2 linked regions of the Rhodobium gokarnense genome follow. Each later gene encodes a partner of the first gene's protein in a complex. Links are inferred from orthologs where the notes say so. Each region holds a gene or a part of one and is shown on either strand. Other genes may lie near its edges. The genes, in order: trxA and trxB.

The links.
Region 2: the proteins of trxA (region 1) and trxB are in contact, whole or in part, in a crystal structure (PDB 1F6M), measured with the Escherichia coli proteins. The link is inferred for Rhodobium gokarnense from one-to-one orthologs.

The regions. Positions count from the first base shown.
Region 1 is NZ_JAOQNS010000009.1:52,696-59,951, reverse strand. The notes cover bases 1,319-4,066. They hold trxA (thioredoxin TrxA), read left to right. Parts: upstream 1,319-2,406; coding sequence 2,407-2,727; downstream 2,728-4,066. Other genes in these bases: M2319_RS15635 (hypothetical protein), read right to left, coding at 3,617-3,760; grpE (nucleotide exchange factor GrpE), read left to right, coding at 2,923-3,603; addA (double-strand break repair helicase AddA), read left to right, coding at 1,319-2,288. Outside these bases: more of addA, read left to right, coding at 1-1,318; M2319_RS15630 (SPFH domain-containing protein), read right to left, coding at 4,466-6,265; M2319_RS15625 (lipopolysaccharide assembly protein LapA domain-containing protein), read right to left, coding at 6,542-6,895; M2319_RS15620 (integration host factor subunit beta), read right to left, coding at 6,939-7,235; signal peptide peptidase SppA, read right to left, coding at 7,232-7,256. UniProt on the Escherichia coli protein: Participates in various redox reactions through the reversible oxidation of its active center dithiol to a disulfide and catalyzes dithiol-disulfide exchange reactions.
Region 2 is NZ_JAOQNS010000001.1:116,325-123,813, forward strand. What follows is about bases 2,555-5,535. They hold trxB (thioredoxin-disulfide reductase), read right to left. Parts: upstream 4,536-5,535; coding sequence 3,573-4,535; downstream 2,555-3,572. Other genes in these bases: M2319_RS00595 (LysR family transcriptional regulator), read right to left, coding at 2,556-3,446; M2319_RS00605 (2OG-Fe(II) oxygenase family protein), read left to right, coding at 4,734-5,393. Outside these bases: M2319_RS00585 (elongation factor G), read left to right, coding at 1-665; protein-methionine-sulfoxide reductase catalytic subunit MsrP, read left to right, coding at 891-1,883; M2319_RS00610 (2OG-Fe(II) oxygenase family protein), read right to left, coding at 5,663-6,295; M2319_RS00615 (mitochondrial fission ELM1 family protein), read right to left, coding at 6,310-7,287.

The sequences.
Region 1 (7,256 bases):
GCCAGGACACCAGCCCCCGGCAATGGGACGTCATCACCCAGCTCGTCGGCGACTTCTTTTCCGGCGAAGGGCGGCGCGAGCGGCCGCCGACGGTCTTTGCCGTCGGCGACGAAAAGCAGTCGATCTATTCGTTCCAGGGCGCCGCCCCCCGCCTCTTCGGCGAAAAGCGCAAGGCCTTCGGGCGGGCGGCACGGGACGCCGGCCTCGCCTTCCATGACGAGCGGCTGAACCTGTCGTTCCGGTCCTCGCCCGATGTGCTCGCCGCCGTCGATACGGTCTTTGCCGCGCCGGAACACCATGAAGGGCTATCGGAGCCGCCCGCCGCGCCGATCCACGAGGCGATCCGGCGGGGCGATCCGGGCCTCGTCGAGGTCTGGCCGCTGATGGAGGCGGAGACCGTCACCGAACCGGAGGACTGGACCGAGCCGCTCGACCATGAGGGCCCGGCGGAGCCGGCGCGGCGATTGGCCGAGCGCATCGCCGACACTGTCGCCGGCTGGATCGCCTCCGGCGCGCGGCTGGAAGGCACGGGACGGCGGATTACCCCCGGCGACGTGCTGGTGCTTGTGCGCAAGCGCGGGGCCTTCGTCGATGCGCTGAACCGGGCGCTGAAGGACCGGCAGGTGCCGGCCGCCGGCTCCGACCGGCTTGCCGTCACCGACCACATCGCGGTCATGGACCTGATCTCGCTCGGCCGCGCCGCGCTCCTGCCGGCCGACGACCTTTCCCTTGCCGAGGTGCTGAAAAGCCCGCTCGTCGGCTTCGACGAAGAGACCCTCTTCGACCTTGGCCACGACCGGGATGCGAGCCTTGCCGAGGCCCTGTTCGCTCGGCGCAAGGAGCCGCAATTCGCCGCGGGCCACGGGCTGCTTGCCCGCGCCATCGGCCGGGCCGACCGGGTGCCGCCTTACGAGTTCTTCGCCGACATCCTCGGCCCCTTCGGCGGGCGGGCGAAATTCCGCGGCCGGCTCGGCGCAGAGGTCGACGAGGTGCTCGACGCGTTCCTGGCGCTGGCGCTGTCCTTCGAGGAAACCCAGACGCCGAGCCTTCAGGGGTTCCTGTCGTGGCTGTCGCTGACGCCGACCGAGATCAAGCGCCAGCAGGATTCTGTCGCGCGCGAGGTGCGGATCATGACCGTCCACGGCGCCAAGGGGCTGGAGGCGCCGGTCGTCTTCCTCGTCGATCCCGCTTCCGCGCCGTTCAGCCATGCCCACGCGCCGAAGATCCTCCAGCGCGAGCTGACGGTCGGCGGACGCAGCATCGAGGCACCGGTGTGGACGCCCGGCAAACCGGCTTCGACGGACTGGCACCGGGCCGCCATCGATGCCTACAAGGGCGACCAGGAGGACGAATACCGCCGGCTCCTCTATGTGGCGATGACGCGCGCGCGCGACCGGCTGATCGTCTGCGGCTATCGCGGCACGCGGACGCCGCCGGACACCATCTGGCACCGGGTCATCGAGGCATCGCTCTCGCCGGAGGCCGAGGAGATCCGGGATACCGAGGGCGCGGTGACCGCCTGGCGCTGGCGCAAGATTGACGCGCCGCCCCGGGAAGCAACCGGCGACGAGGCGGAGGCAGTGCCTGCCGTGCCGCGGCCCGACTGGTTGACGACGCCCGCTCCGCCGCCGCCGCGCATCCGACCGCTCGCGCCCTCGCGCGCCTTCGGCGGCACCTCCGCGCCGCCCGCGGATGAGAACAGGCTCTCCCAGGAAGCGATGGCGGCCGCGCTTTCGCCCGGCATCGACGCGCTGCAGCGCGGCCGGCTGGTCCATCTGCTGCTGCAGCACCTGCCGGGGCCTGCCGAAGAAAGGCGGCCGGAGATGACGGCAAAGATGCTCGAGAAACTCGCGCCGGATCTCGGGGAGTCCGACCGGGCGGGGCTCATCGCGGAGGTCTTTTCGGTCCTCGACCATCCCGACTTCCGCCACGTCTTTGCGTCCGAGGGACGGGCCGAAGTCGCCATCGTCGGCACGCTTCGGACCGATGGCGGCGAGACGCTCTCGATCTCCGGCCAGATCGACCGTTTGATTGCGACGGACAACGCCGTGCTCATCGTCGACTACAAGACCAACCGGGAGGTGCCGGGCGATTCGGCGATCCCGGAGGACTATGTGGTCCAGCTCGCGCTCTACCGGCATGTGCTGTCGGCGCTCTATCCGGGACGCACGGTCCGCGCCGCGCTCCTGTGGACCGCCGGTCCGGCGCTTGTCGAACTCGAGGCGGCGCGGCTCGATGCCGCGCTCCAGCGGCTCAGAGCCGGGGGATCCGGCGAAATCCTTTCCTGAAGATCGCGCTTTTTCGGAAATGCCCGTGCTTGACGCTCCGGTCCGGCGTTCTTACTTTCGAACCAACTAATGAGCGACATGCCTCGCGCATGATGCAAGCCATGAAAGAAGGACACCCATGACGACCGAAAAAATCACCGATTCGACCTTTGAGGCCGACGTCCTGAAATCGTCGGAGCCGGTTGTCGTCGACTTCTGGGCCGAATGGTGCGGCCCGTGCAAGATGATCGCGCCGGCGCTTGAGGAAATCGCCACCGAGATGGCCGGCAAGGTCAAGGTGGCGAAGCTGAACATCGACGAGAACCCGAACACGGCGATCAAATACGGGGTGCGCTCCATCCCGACGCTGATCCTGTTCAAGGACGGCGAGCCCGCCTCCATGCAGGTCGGCGCCCAGCCGAAGGGCCGCCTCCTCGACTGGATCAACGGCGCCGTCTGATCCCGGCTTCCAGTTCAGCCTGTCGCTGCCCGGGCCGGCCCGCCGACCCGGGTTTTGCCGTGTCTTTTTGTGGCCAAACCTTGACGGAGGCGGGCCGAGACCGCATATCGCGACCCGGATATTCAACAACGGACGGGCTCATACGCCGACACCGCTTAAAGAGGGCTCCGGACGCGGACCCCGAAGAGGACTGCAATGAGTGACGAGACGGGAAAGACCCCCGAGACCGAGGCTGCGGACGACACCGCCGCGCAGCCGGAGGCGGATGCGGCCGATCCGGCCGCAGCGCTCAGCGAGGAAAACGCCAAGCTGAAGGACCAGCTCCTTCGGACCCTGGCGGAGATGGAGAACCTGCGCAAGCGGACCGGCAAGGAGCTGCGCGATGCGCGCGACTACGCCGCCTCCAGCTTTGCGCGCGACATGCTGACCGTCAGCGACAACCTGCGCCGGGCGCTCGATGCCGTCGGCGCGGAAGCGCGCGAGGGCGCCGATGCGGCGTTCTCGGGTCTGCTTGAGGGCGTGGAGATGACGGAACGGGACATGCTGAAGACGCTGGAAAAGCATGGCGTCAAGAAGCTCGACCCGGCCGGCGAGAAGTTCGATCCCAACCTGCACCAGGCGATGTTCGAGGTGCCGAACCCCGACGTGCCGAGCGGCACCGTGGTGCAGGTCGTGCAGTCCGGCTACGTCATCGGCGAACGCGTGCTGCGCCCGGCGATGGTCGGCGTTGCCAAGGGCGGCCCCAAGGCGCCGAAGCCGGAAGCGAGCGAGGCCCCCGCGGAAGCAGCGAACGACGCCGGTGCGCCGGAGAGCGGCGAGGCCAATGAGAGCCCGTCGGCCGCCGGCCCCGGCGCGACGGTCGACAAGATGGCCTGATCCGGCGTTCGGCCTATTCGATCAAGAAGGGCGCTGCGGCAATCGCGGCGCCCTTTGTTTTTTCCTTGAACGGATCGATGGCGGCGAGGCCGTACTGGATTGCTTCGCTGCGCTCGCAATGACGGTAGAGAGATTTTCCTCGTATTTTCAACGTCATTGCGAGGAGGCCGACAGGCCGACGCGGCAATCCATAGGGCGTTGGCAGCGGGCTCCGTGTTAACTTGGGGCGTGCCCCGCGTGCCCATCACTCAGCCGTCACCCCGGCCCCCGAGCCGGGGCCTATTGTCCCTGCCAACGCGGTATGCCGTTTGTTGAGAGCACTTGGCCTTGGCGTGCGTCACATCAAGAACCGCGACGGGCTACCGCGTCGAGGTGGGCAATAGGCCCCGGATCAAGTCCGGGGTGACGGAAGAGGGTGTGGCGGTCACCGGGGTCACTCCTCAAATGCCGCACTGGATCGCTTCGCTGCACTCGCAATGACGGTAGAGAGATTTTCCTCGTTTTTTCAACGTCATTGCGAGGAGGCCGTAAGGCCGACGCGGCAATCCATAGGGCGTCGGCAGCAGGCTCCGTGTTAGCTTGGGGCGCACCCCGCGTGCCCAACACTCAGTCGTCACCCCGGCCCCCGAGCCGGGGCCTATTGCCCCTGCCAACGCGGTATGCCGTTTGTTGAGAGCACTTGGCCTTGGCGTGGGTCACATCAAGAACCGCGACGGGCTACCGCATCGAGGTGGGCAATAGGCCCCGGATCAAGTCCGGGGTGACGGAGGAGGGTGTGGTGAGCGTCGGGACCACCCTCAAACGCCGCACTGGATCGCTTCGCTGCGCTCGCGATGACGTCGTTTGGGCGACTCTCGGCCGGTCACCGTCCTCCGGCGCCGGTCGGGATCTCCCTGGTCGCCTGTCCGAAATTGGAGCCGAAGATGGCGGCGGCGCCGGCCAAACCCGATGAGTTGCCGACCACCGTGTTCGGCACAAGCTTGCCGACGATCTGGACGAGTTCGGGTTTCCTCTCCAGGCTGCCGAGCACCTTGTCGAGGGCCTGCAGGAGCGCAACCCGGTCCTGGCCGAGGACGTTGGCCTGGGCCATCTGGCCCTTGGCGAGTTCTTCCAGGAACTTGCGTTCCGCGCGGCCCAAAGCCTCGCGCTCCTGTTCGCGCTGGTTGGCGACCTTGACGGCGATCTGGGCCTGGACGAGGCGGGGCTGCTCGTTGGCGGTGGAGCGGGCCTGCTCGGTCTCGATGCGCTTCTGCTGGGCCGCCGTCTCGCGGTCATAGGCCTTGGAGAGCTGGTCGGCGAGCTGGACCCGCAGGCGCGAGACCAGGAGCTCCGGCGGGATCGCCGGCTCGCCGAGGCGGATCTCGCGGATGTCGACGCCAGCCTTGTCGCCCTCGATCTTGATCTTGGCCTCGATCGTCTCCTCCAGCGCCTCGCGGTTCTCGATGAGGTCGAGGACGCGGGTCGGCCGGACCTCGTATTCGATCGGCACGGCGATGCCGCCGCCCTCCTCCTTGATCGGCACGCGCACGGTGGAGCCGGCGACGTTGCGCACGATGGACCTGATCGCAGGCGTCAGGATGCGGTTCTCGATCTCTTCCAGACCGCCGACGGAGCCGACGACGATCGGCGCGTGGTCGGGGCTGACCTGGACGAGGGCGCGCAGCTCCAGCGGGATGTCCCAGCCTTCGACCTTGACGAAGACGGCCTTGTCGGCGGCGTTCGGCGGGATCGCCTCGGTGACCTGGCGCTCGACCTGCTGGATGTTGCCCTCCTGGTCGACGGAGAGGTCGATGATGCGCTTGACGTAGCCGCCCTTGTATTCCCAGGTCTGGACCCGCACGTCGACCAGCGTCACCTCATAGGCCTGGCGGTTGAGGTAGTAGGCGCCGGGGAGAAGCGGCTCCTTCCAGATGCCGACGCAGCCGCGGGGCACCAGCGGCACGGTCAGCGCGCCGCGGGCGGCGTCGGTCGCGACCACCTCCTCATGGCAATCGATGCCGGGCGCGGCGACGTTCGACTTGACGACGCCGACGAACCCCTTGGGGATGATCGTCGCCTCGGTCGCCTCGGTGACGCGCACGTCGAACAGGTAGCGGTTGAGGCGGTAGCGGCCGGGCTTCAGGACCGTCTCCTGCGGTCCCTTGTAGCCGCCGGAGGTCAGGAACGTCTTGGCGTCCAGCATGCCCTCGGTCTTGTCGTCCGGGAAGGCCGGCGCGATGTACATGCCGCTCGGCATCGGCAGGCCGTCATTGGCCTTGATCTGCCCGTAGTAGCCCTCCGGGACGGTCAGGACCTCGAATTCCTCATAGTCGTAGAGGACGCGCACGAAGGGGATGAAATGGAAGCCGGGGCCGAGGATATCCGCCTGGGGACCCTTTTCGCCCTCCAGCGCGACGATGCGGCCGCGCGGCAGCTCCTCGAAGGCATAGATGCGCTTCAGGTGGCCGACGCCGTCCGGGTCGACATAGACGAAGGAGGTGGAGGCGAGGAGGAAGAGGCCGACGGCGGCGAGCACGATGCCGAGGCCGCGGCGCCCGAGGGCGGCAAGCGTTCGTCCGAGCCGTCCCTGGGAGGTGGTTGGCTGGGTCGTCGATCCGCCACCGCGAAACAAGAGGTAGATGCCCACGCCAAGGGCCAGAAATCCGATAACGACGCCAACCATAGGGTCCCTCCACCCGGGTGTTTCGGAAGTGCAGGGAGCCTAGCCGGTTTATTCCGCCAAAAGAACCGGCCTTTGGCGGGCTTTGCGATTTTTTGATTAAGAACAGCGGTGGCAGCGCGCGGCGCTGCAATTTCGCCGTGCCGCCTGGCGCCGCGCGGACGGCGCTATGCCGTCATCGGCACGCGACGAAAGGGACGCTCGCGGCAATTGCGAGCGCCCGTTCCTTCAAGAAATGTCCTGTCGCAAGCGCGCGGGGCCATGTTGCCCCGGGTCAGGTCAGGCCGCCCGGCGATTTGACGGAGACGGCAGGGCCGGACCCGGCCGGGCGCGTTCCTTCTCCTCGCGGAGCTGGTCGGCCTCCTTGTGCCAGTGCACCGCCTCATAGCGGCGCTCGCGGGCCTCGCGGCGCCAGCGGCCCTGCTTCATCCAGGCGCCGACGCCGCCAAGGATGAGGCCGGCGAACAGCGCGGCAAACAGATACATGTAAAGCGGGAGGGTGACGACCAGCGCCGGAGCGTCCGTCGCGAAGGGATCGAGCGACAGGGTCACCAATTGCCGGTTGGCAACAGCCACCACGACGACGACGATGCCGACCGGGATCGCCACCAGGAGCCACAGCAATCGTTTCAAAGGACCAGTTCCTTATCTTGATAACAGGACAATAGGGGCGGCTTCACTCGTCCCCGGCCGAGCCGCCGTTCAGACGCTCCCGCATCTCCTTGCCGGTCTTGAAGAACGGCACGTATTTCTCGGTAACGCTCACCTTTTCCCCGGTGCGCGGATTGCGGCCGACCCTGGCCGGCCGGTTCTTGACCGAAAAGGCCCCGAAGCCGCGCAATTCGACGCGGTCGCCGCGCATCAGCGCCTCGACCACCTCGTCGAGGATCGCGTTGACGATCTTCTCCACGTCTCGCTGGTAAAGGTGCGGATTCTGTGCGGCGATCCGCTGGACCAGCTCCGACTTGATCATCGAGGTGCCCCCTGGCTTTCA
Region 2 (7,489 bases), on another replicon or contig:
ATCCGGAGATTCCCTACAAGGAGACGATTCGCGGCTCGGTCACCCAGCGCGGCCGGCACAAGAAGCAGTCCGGCGGCCACGGCCAGTTCGGCGACGTCGTGCTCGACATCAAGCCGCTGCCGCGCGGCGAAGGCTTCGTCTTTGCCGACACCATCACCGGCGGCGTCGTGCCGAAGCAGTACATCCCCTCGGTGCAGGCGGGCGTGGAGGAATATCTCGTCTCCGGACCGCTCGGTTTTCCGGTCGTCGATGTGGCGGTCACGCTGACGGACGGCTCCTACCACACGGTGGATTCCTCCGACCAGGCGTTCAAGATGGCGGCCCAGATCGGCATGCGCGAGGGCATGGCCGAGTGCAAGCCGGTGCTTTTGGAACCGATCCTGGAAGTGTCCATCGTCTGCCCGTCGGATGCGACGGCGAAGGTCAACGCCATCGTCTCCGGGCGCAGAGGCCAGCTCCTCGGCTTCGATGCGCGGCCGGGCTGGCCGGGCTGGGACGAGGTCAAGGCGATGATGCCCCAGGCCGAGATCCAGGACCTGATCATCGAGCTGAGGTCGGCGACCCAGGGCGTCGCCAGCTACACGGCCCGCTTCGACCACCTGCAGGAGCTGACCGGCCGGCTCGCCGAGCAGGTGCTGGAACGGCACGGCAAGCAGGCGGCCTGATCGACGGGGCGTCTCCCGGCTCATCGGCGCATGAATTGGGCCGGCGGCAGCGATGCCGCCGGTTTTCTTTTCTTGCTTTGTAAGGCAGCGATGTCCGCTCCGATGCGCCTTGCCTCACGGGCGGCACACCCGGCTGTGATTTGATTTTGTACGGGCGCCTCGCCCACAGTCGCGCGCAAGGGCCTTCATCGGGCCTCCTGACAGAATGCGACCAAAGGCAAGCCCATGCTCATCAAACGCACGCGCTCCTGGGACCTCCCGGAATCCCTGGTGACGCCGGAAAAGATATTCCTCAACCGCCGCAAGTTCCTCGTCTCCTCCGGCCTGTTGATGGCGACGGCGGCGCTCGGCGGCTGCGAGGAGAGCGAGGAAGTGGTCGGCCTTGCCGGCAAGGGCAAGGCTGCCGGCGACGACCCGAGCGCGGGCCGCTATCCGGTGGACCGCAACGAGGCGTTCACGGTCGAGCGGCCGATGACGCCGGAAAAGACAGCGTCGAGCTACAACAACTTCTATGAATTCGGCTCGCACAAGAGCATCGCCTCGGCGGCGCAGGCGCTGCCGATCCGGCCCTGGGAGATCACCATCGACGGCGAGGTGGAAAAGCCGCTCACCTTCGACATCGACGACCTCCTTGCCCGCGTGCCGCTGGAGGAGCGCATCTACCGGCTGCGCTGCGTGGAGGCCTGGGCGATGGTCATTCCCTGGACCGGTTTTCCCCTGAAGGCGCTGGTCGACTACGCCAAGCCGACATCCAAGGCGAAATACCTCCGCATGGAGACCTTCCTCGACCCGGACGTGGCGACCGGCCAGAAGCAGAGCTGGTATCCCTGGCCCTATGTGGAGGGGCTGTCGATGGTCGAGGCGACCAACGAGCTCGCCTTCATGGTCACCGGCGCCTATGGCAAGCCGCTCCTGAAGCAGTACGGCGCGCCGCTGAGGCTGGCGACGCCCTGGAAATACGGCTTCAAGTCGATCAAGTCGATCGTCCGCTTCTCGTTCGTTGCCGAGCGCCCGGTCAGCTTCTGGGAAAAGATCAATCCGAATGAGTACGGCTTCTGGGCCAACGTCAATCCGGAGGTCCCGCACCCGCGCTGGTCGCAGGCGACGGAAAAGCTGCTGCCGTCGGGGGAGGTCTATCCGACGACACTCTACAACGGCTATGGCGATGAGGTCGCCGGCATCTATGCCGGCCTCACGAACGAGAAGCTGTTCATGTGAGGTGCCTGCCGTTCGGGCCGTTTCCGCCGCGCGGCGCAGCCCGCAGTCGGTTGCAAGTCGTTCGCAATAATGCTTTAAATGGAGTCGATCACTTTCCGGTTGGAGGCCACCTGAGGACTCCCGGAACGGATCGGATTCTTTGGCCGGAAAAGAAAAATGCCGGACCCGGGTTACGGGTCCGGCAGTTATCCATCACGTTGTCGGACGCGATGAAATCACCTTCCAGAGGGGAACAGCTGCACGCAAAAGGATCACGGGGAGGTGTGAGCTCGATTGCCATCAGCTGATTGCTTATATGACCGATGGGAGATGCCTTTTCTATAGGCAGTGCGGCATGCCAGTTATGCGGAATTCGCATGATTAATATTCAGACCATGCAGAACTCTGCTAAAAAAATGGGCGGCAGGTCGGAAAAGCGCTGTCTTGTCAATGGGTGAATAATACCGCGACAGGCGATGCACCGGAATCCGGTTTATTTCTCAGCCGGGGCCGGGCAGGGTGCGCCACAATGCTGCGACAGAATGGCCAAAGAAAAGCCTTGATCTGAACCGCGTTTTCCGGCCGGCTACATTGGTATTTGTGCCAAAAGACAGTGCCGTCTTTCCACTTTTGAAGGCTGGTTACCGTGATTCGGTTTCCCAGAATCAGTAAATCCAGATCGGTAAATCCGGATCAGTAGATCCAGCGCTCCGCCTTGGTCAGCAGGAAGTCCCGGAAGGCGGTGATGCGGGCCGTGTTGCGCAGCTCGGACGGGTAGACGAAATAGGTGTCGAAGGTCGGCACGTCGGCGCCCGGGATGAGCTGCACCAGCCGCGATTCCGCCTCGATCACGTAATCCGGCAGCATGGCGATGCCGATGCCGTACTGCACGGCGCGCTTCATGGCGAAGATGTTGTTGATCCGGAGTGCCGGCGTGCGCGGATTGTCGGGCGAGCGGCCGGCCGTCTCCAGCCAGTTGACGTCGCGCAGATAGGTCGGCGGCCGCGAGCCGAAGGTGATGATCCGGTGGTGGTCGAGATCGGTGATGGTCTTGGGACTGCCGAAGCGTTCCAGATAGGCCTTGGAGGCGTAGAGGTGGAAGTGCACCGTGAACAGCTTGCGCTGGATCAGGTCCGGTTGCACGGGCTGGCGCAGGCGGATGGCGACGTCGGCCTCGCGCATGGACAGGTCCAGCTCGGTGTCCGACAGCATGATGTCGAGCTCGATCTCCGGATAGTGGTCGACGAACTCGTTGAGCCGGGCCGCGAGCCAGGTCGAGCCGAGGCCGACCGTGGTGGTCACGCGCAAGGTGCCGGACGGGCGCTGCTTGGTGTCGGACAGGCGCGACTTGGCCGCCTCCAGCTTCATGTAGACGTCGCGGGCGGTGCGGAACAGGTGCTCGCCCTGCTCGGTCAGGATCAGGCCGCGGGCATGGCGGTGGAACAGCGCGATGCCGAGTTCGGCCTCCAGCGCGGAGACCTGCCGGCTGACCGCCGACTGGCTCATGTTGAGCTCTTCGCCGGCGTGGGTGAAGCTGCCGGCGCTGGCGGCGGCGTGGAATATCCGAAGCTTGTCCCAGTCCATCGCGCTCTCAGCGTCCTTCCATCCGGGGCGGGACCCCTGCCTCCGGCAGCGGCGGTCGCGGGCAGGGCGGCTTGCTGGCCCGTAAGGCCGCCGCCCGATTGAAACCTAATACAAACGCAAGAAGGGTTACTGGGCGGCTTCCACGGCCGGCAGCGCCGCCAGATGCCGTTCGGCCTCCAGCGCCGCCATGCACCCCATGCCGGCCGCGGTGACGGCCTGGCGGAAGATGTCGTCGGTGACGTCGCCGGCGGCGAAGACGCCGGGCACGCTCGTCTCGGTGGAATCGGGGGCGGTCCAGATATAGCCGTTCGGCTTCAGCTTGACCTGTTCGCGGAACACCTCCACGGCGGGGGCATGGCCGATGGCGATGAAGATGCCGTCGACGGGGAAATCGGTGATCTCGCCGGTCTTGACGTTCTTCAGGCGGGCGCCGTTGGCCGAGGGCGGGAAGCCCTCCGTGCCGGTGACCTCGTCGAGCACGGTGTCCCAGATGACGTCGATCTTGTCGTGGGCGAGCAGGCGCTGTTCCAGGATCTTTTCGCAGCGGAAGGCATCGCGGCGGTGGACGATGGTGACGCGGTCGGCGTGGTGGGTAAGGTAGAGCGCTTCCTCGACGGCCGAGTTGCCGCCGCCGACGACGAGCACGTGCTTGCCGCGGTAGAAGAAGCCGTCGCAGGTGGCGCAGGCGGAGACGCCGAAGCCCTTGAACTTTTCTTCCGAGGGAAGCCCGAGCCACTTGGCCTGTGCGCCGGTGGCGATGATGATGGTGTCGCCGGCATAGGTGTCGCCGCTGTCGCCGACGAGCGTGAAGGGGCGACGCGAGAGGTCCGCGGAGACGATGTGGTCGCTGATCATCGTCGTGCCGACGTTCTCGGCCTGCTTGCGCATCTCCTCCATCAGCCACGGGCCCTGCACCGGATCGGCAAAGCCCGGATAGTTCTCCACGTCGGTGGTGATGGTGAGCTGGCCGCCCGGCTGGATGCCGGCGACGAGGATCGGTTCCAGCATGGCGCGCGCGGCATAGATCGCCGCCGTGTAACCGGCCGGTCCCGAACCGACGATCAGAACCTTGCTGCTGTGCGTTGCCATTCCCTTCTCCTCGGCGTCTTTTCGTCCTAGGTTTATCCCAATCGGCACGGTGATGCCAATATCGGCGGCCGCGCCCTGGCGGCTCGACAGGCGCCGCGCCATGGCGTAAGAGGCCGCAATCGAAACCCTGCGGCGTAACCGCAAGGGCGAGCGCAATGGATCGGCGTCGCGCCGATCAGGATGCGAGCGACACCCCATATGGCCATTCCGGAAAGCACCGAAAAGACCCTGATTCCGGCAATTCGTGCCGCGGAGCGCCATGCCGCACCCTATCCGCACTGGTACGTCGACGGTCTCTTCGACGACGCGGCGCTGGCGGCGCTGCAATCCCTGCCGTTTCCCGCCCCGGACCTCGGTGGTGTCTCCGGCACCCGTGAGGCGCACAATGCGACCCGGGTCTATTTCGATGTGGAAAACCAGACCGAGCACCCCGTGTGCCGCGCGGTGGCGGACGCTTTCCAGGCGCCGGAGACGGTAAGGACAATCACAGATGTGTTCGGCGCCGACCTGGACGGCACCTATCTTCGAATCGAATACGGCCAGGACACGGACGGCTTCTGGCTCGGCCCGCACACCGACATCGGCGTGAAACGCTTCACGATGCTCGCCTATCTCTCCGACGTTGCCGGCCACGATGCGCTCGGCACGGACATCTATGCCGACAAGCAGACCTGGGCGAAGCGGACGCCGTTCCGGCCGAATTTCGCGATGGTGTTCGTGCCGTCGGACCGGAGCTGGCACGGCTTCGAGCCGCGTCCGATCCCGGGCGTGCGCAAGTCGCTGATCATCAATTTCGTCACCGACGACTGGCGCGCGCGGGAGCAACTCGCGTTCCCCGATGCGCCGGTGCGGGTCTGAAGTACGGCGATACCAGATCGTCGTAATCGCGAGGGTCCGCAGGACGGGGAGCGGCGCGTGACGCGAGCCTGGTAAGGCCGACGTGGCGATCCAGAGCGGCTTGCTCGCAGCGCGTGGCCCCTGGATTGCCGCGCTCGCTTCGCTCGCTCGCAATGACAGCGGAGGGCGGGGTGGCCGTTGGTGCCTGTTCTCAGATGTCGAACTGGATCGCTTCGCTGCGCTCGCGATGACGATAGATCGTGGTTCGCGTCTGCCTACAAGATGCGGCTCTACCCCGCCGGCTGGAACGGGTTCAGCTTCTTCAATCTCGTGGAAAAGCGGTGGCGGCGCTGTTCGTGGGCGACGACGGCGGCGTCGGTCACCCAGTTCATCTGGATGGCGCGCCGGCGACCTTCAAAGGGCTCGTGGCCGTGCCAGGAGGTGTCGGAGCGGCGGAAGGCGAGCAGGGTGCCGCCATGGGGCGGGACCTCGGCGGCGACGGCGTTGAGGTCGGTGTCGCTCCTGAGGAGCCGCAGCCGGCCGCCCTCTTCCTCCCATTCCTCGTTGAGGTAGACGAGGACGGTGATGATCTTGGTTTTGGAGTCCGGGTGGATGTTGCCGTCCTTCAGGCGGCAGAAGCCGCGGACCGTGAACATGGTCGGCCGGCCGGCAAGGTCGATGGCGAATTTTTCTTCGACGGCCCGGCGGAACGGTTCGGCGTCCATTTCCGACAAAAGGTCGGCGAATGCGCCCTTGATCTTCAAGAGGCTGGGCGGATGCGAGCCCGGTCCCGGGACGGCGGGGAAGTCTTCGATGATGTCGGCGAGCCTTTCCGGCGGCACGAAATGCGGCACCACCAGGTAGTCGAAGGGATCGGTCTCAAGCGGCGTTTCGCGGAACGCCCCAAGGTCGATCGTGCTCATCCGGTTGTCCTTCCCTATTCGATCGATCTTCTGCCGTTTCTTTCCATGTAACGCGAAATGATCTCGTCGGCCACATAGCGGGTGGCATCGAGGGGGGCGTAGTCCCAGGTCTCGCAGGTGCCGTCGAACCAGCGGATGGCGCCGTGGGCGATCAGGTCCTTGTGGAAGGCGCCGATCTTGTCGCTGGTGCCGGGCAGGCGCCAGGCATGGATCGGCTTGGCCGTATAGGCGGCTTCTCCGAGCATGTTGACCGAATCGCAGGTGACCACCAGCCGCTCGGCGATGCCGAGAATGCCGAAATAGGGATTGTCGCCGGTGCCGTCCCAGACCCAGGAGGGGACGCCGGAAAGCTTGTCGCGGACGATGTCGGTGTTTGCCTTGCCGGTGCGCCGCGACGGCGTGACGGCGACGGAAAAGCCGTGCTCCGTGGCGAATTTCGCCAGTGCCTCGCCGAGGGCTTCGGCTTCCACGGCGCGGAAATGGTAGAACCGGCTGGAGCCGCCGATGACGACGCCGAGCACCCGGTCGGTCAGCACCGGGGTGTGGGTGCGCAGGGCGGCGGCGCCGTCCTTCAGCCGGGCGACGTTGACCCGGTTCGGCGTGGTGACGGTGCGGATGACGTTGTCGCCGCAAAGCGCGTCGTGCTCGTTGACCCAGACGAGGTCGAAGCCCTTGATACCGGCGACCGGGTTCTGCAGGACGGCGGTGAAGGTGCGTCCGCCGGAGCGTTTGCGGATGGCGCGGGCGTAGGGAATGCTCTGGCGGCCGGAGACCAGGACGACGTCCGGCCAGGGCGGGGCGATCTTGGGGTGGCGCGCGGCCGGGCCGTAGGGGGCCAGAAAGCGGAACGGCGCGCCGGGCGCCACGCGGATCACCTTCGGCCGGATGCCCATCGCCTCAAAGACGCCGATCGCCGGCTCCTGGTGGCCGGCATGGCCGCTGGTCACCACCCAGCCGGTTTCGGGGATCCTGATGTTCTCGGCTCGGGTCATGTCGGCCATTTTCCTTGCATGCGCCGCGTCCGCCGCTTCCTGATGCACGTTGCGTTTTGTCCGAACGGCGTAACATGCGTCAGGTATTGTTCTAACGCGATTTCCTATCCAAAAAGTCTGTCACTTTTTGGGGAAAGCGCTTCGGTGCGGCAACGCGTGAGGCGTACGATTCCTGCTCATTTCGATTATTTTATTGCGAAAT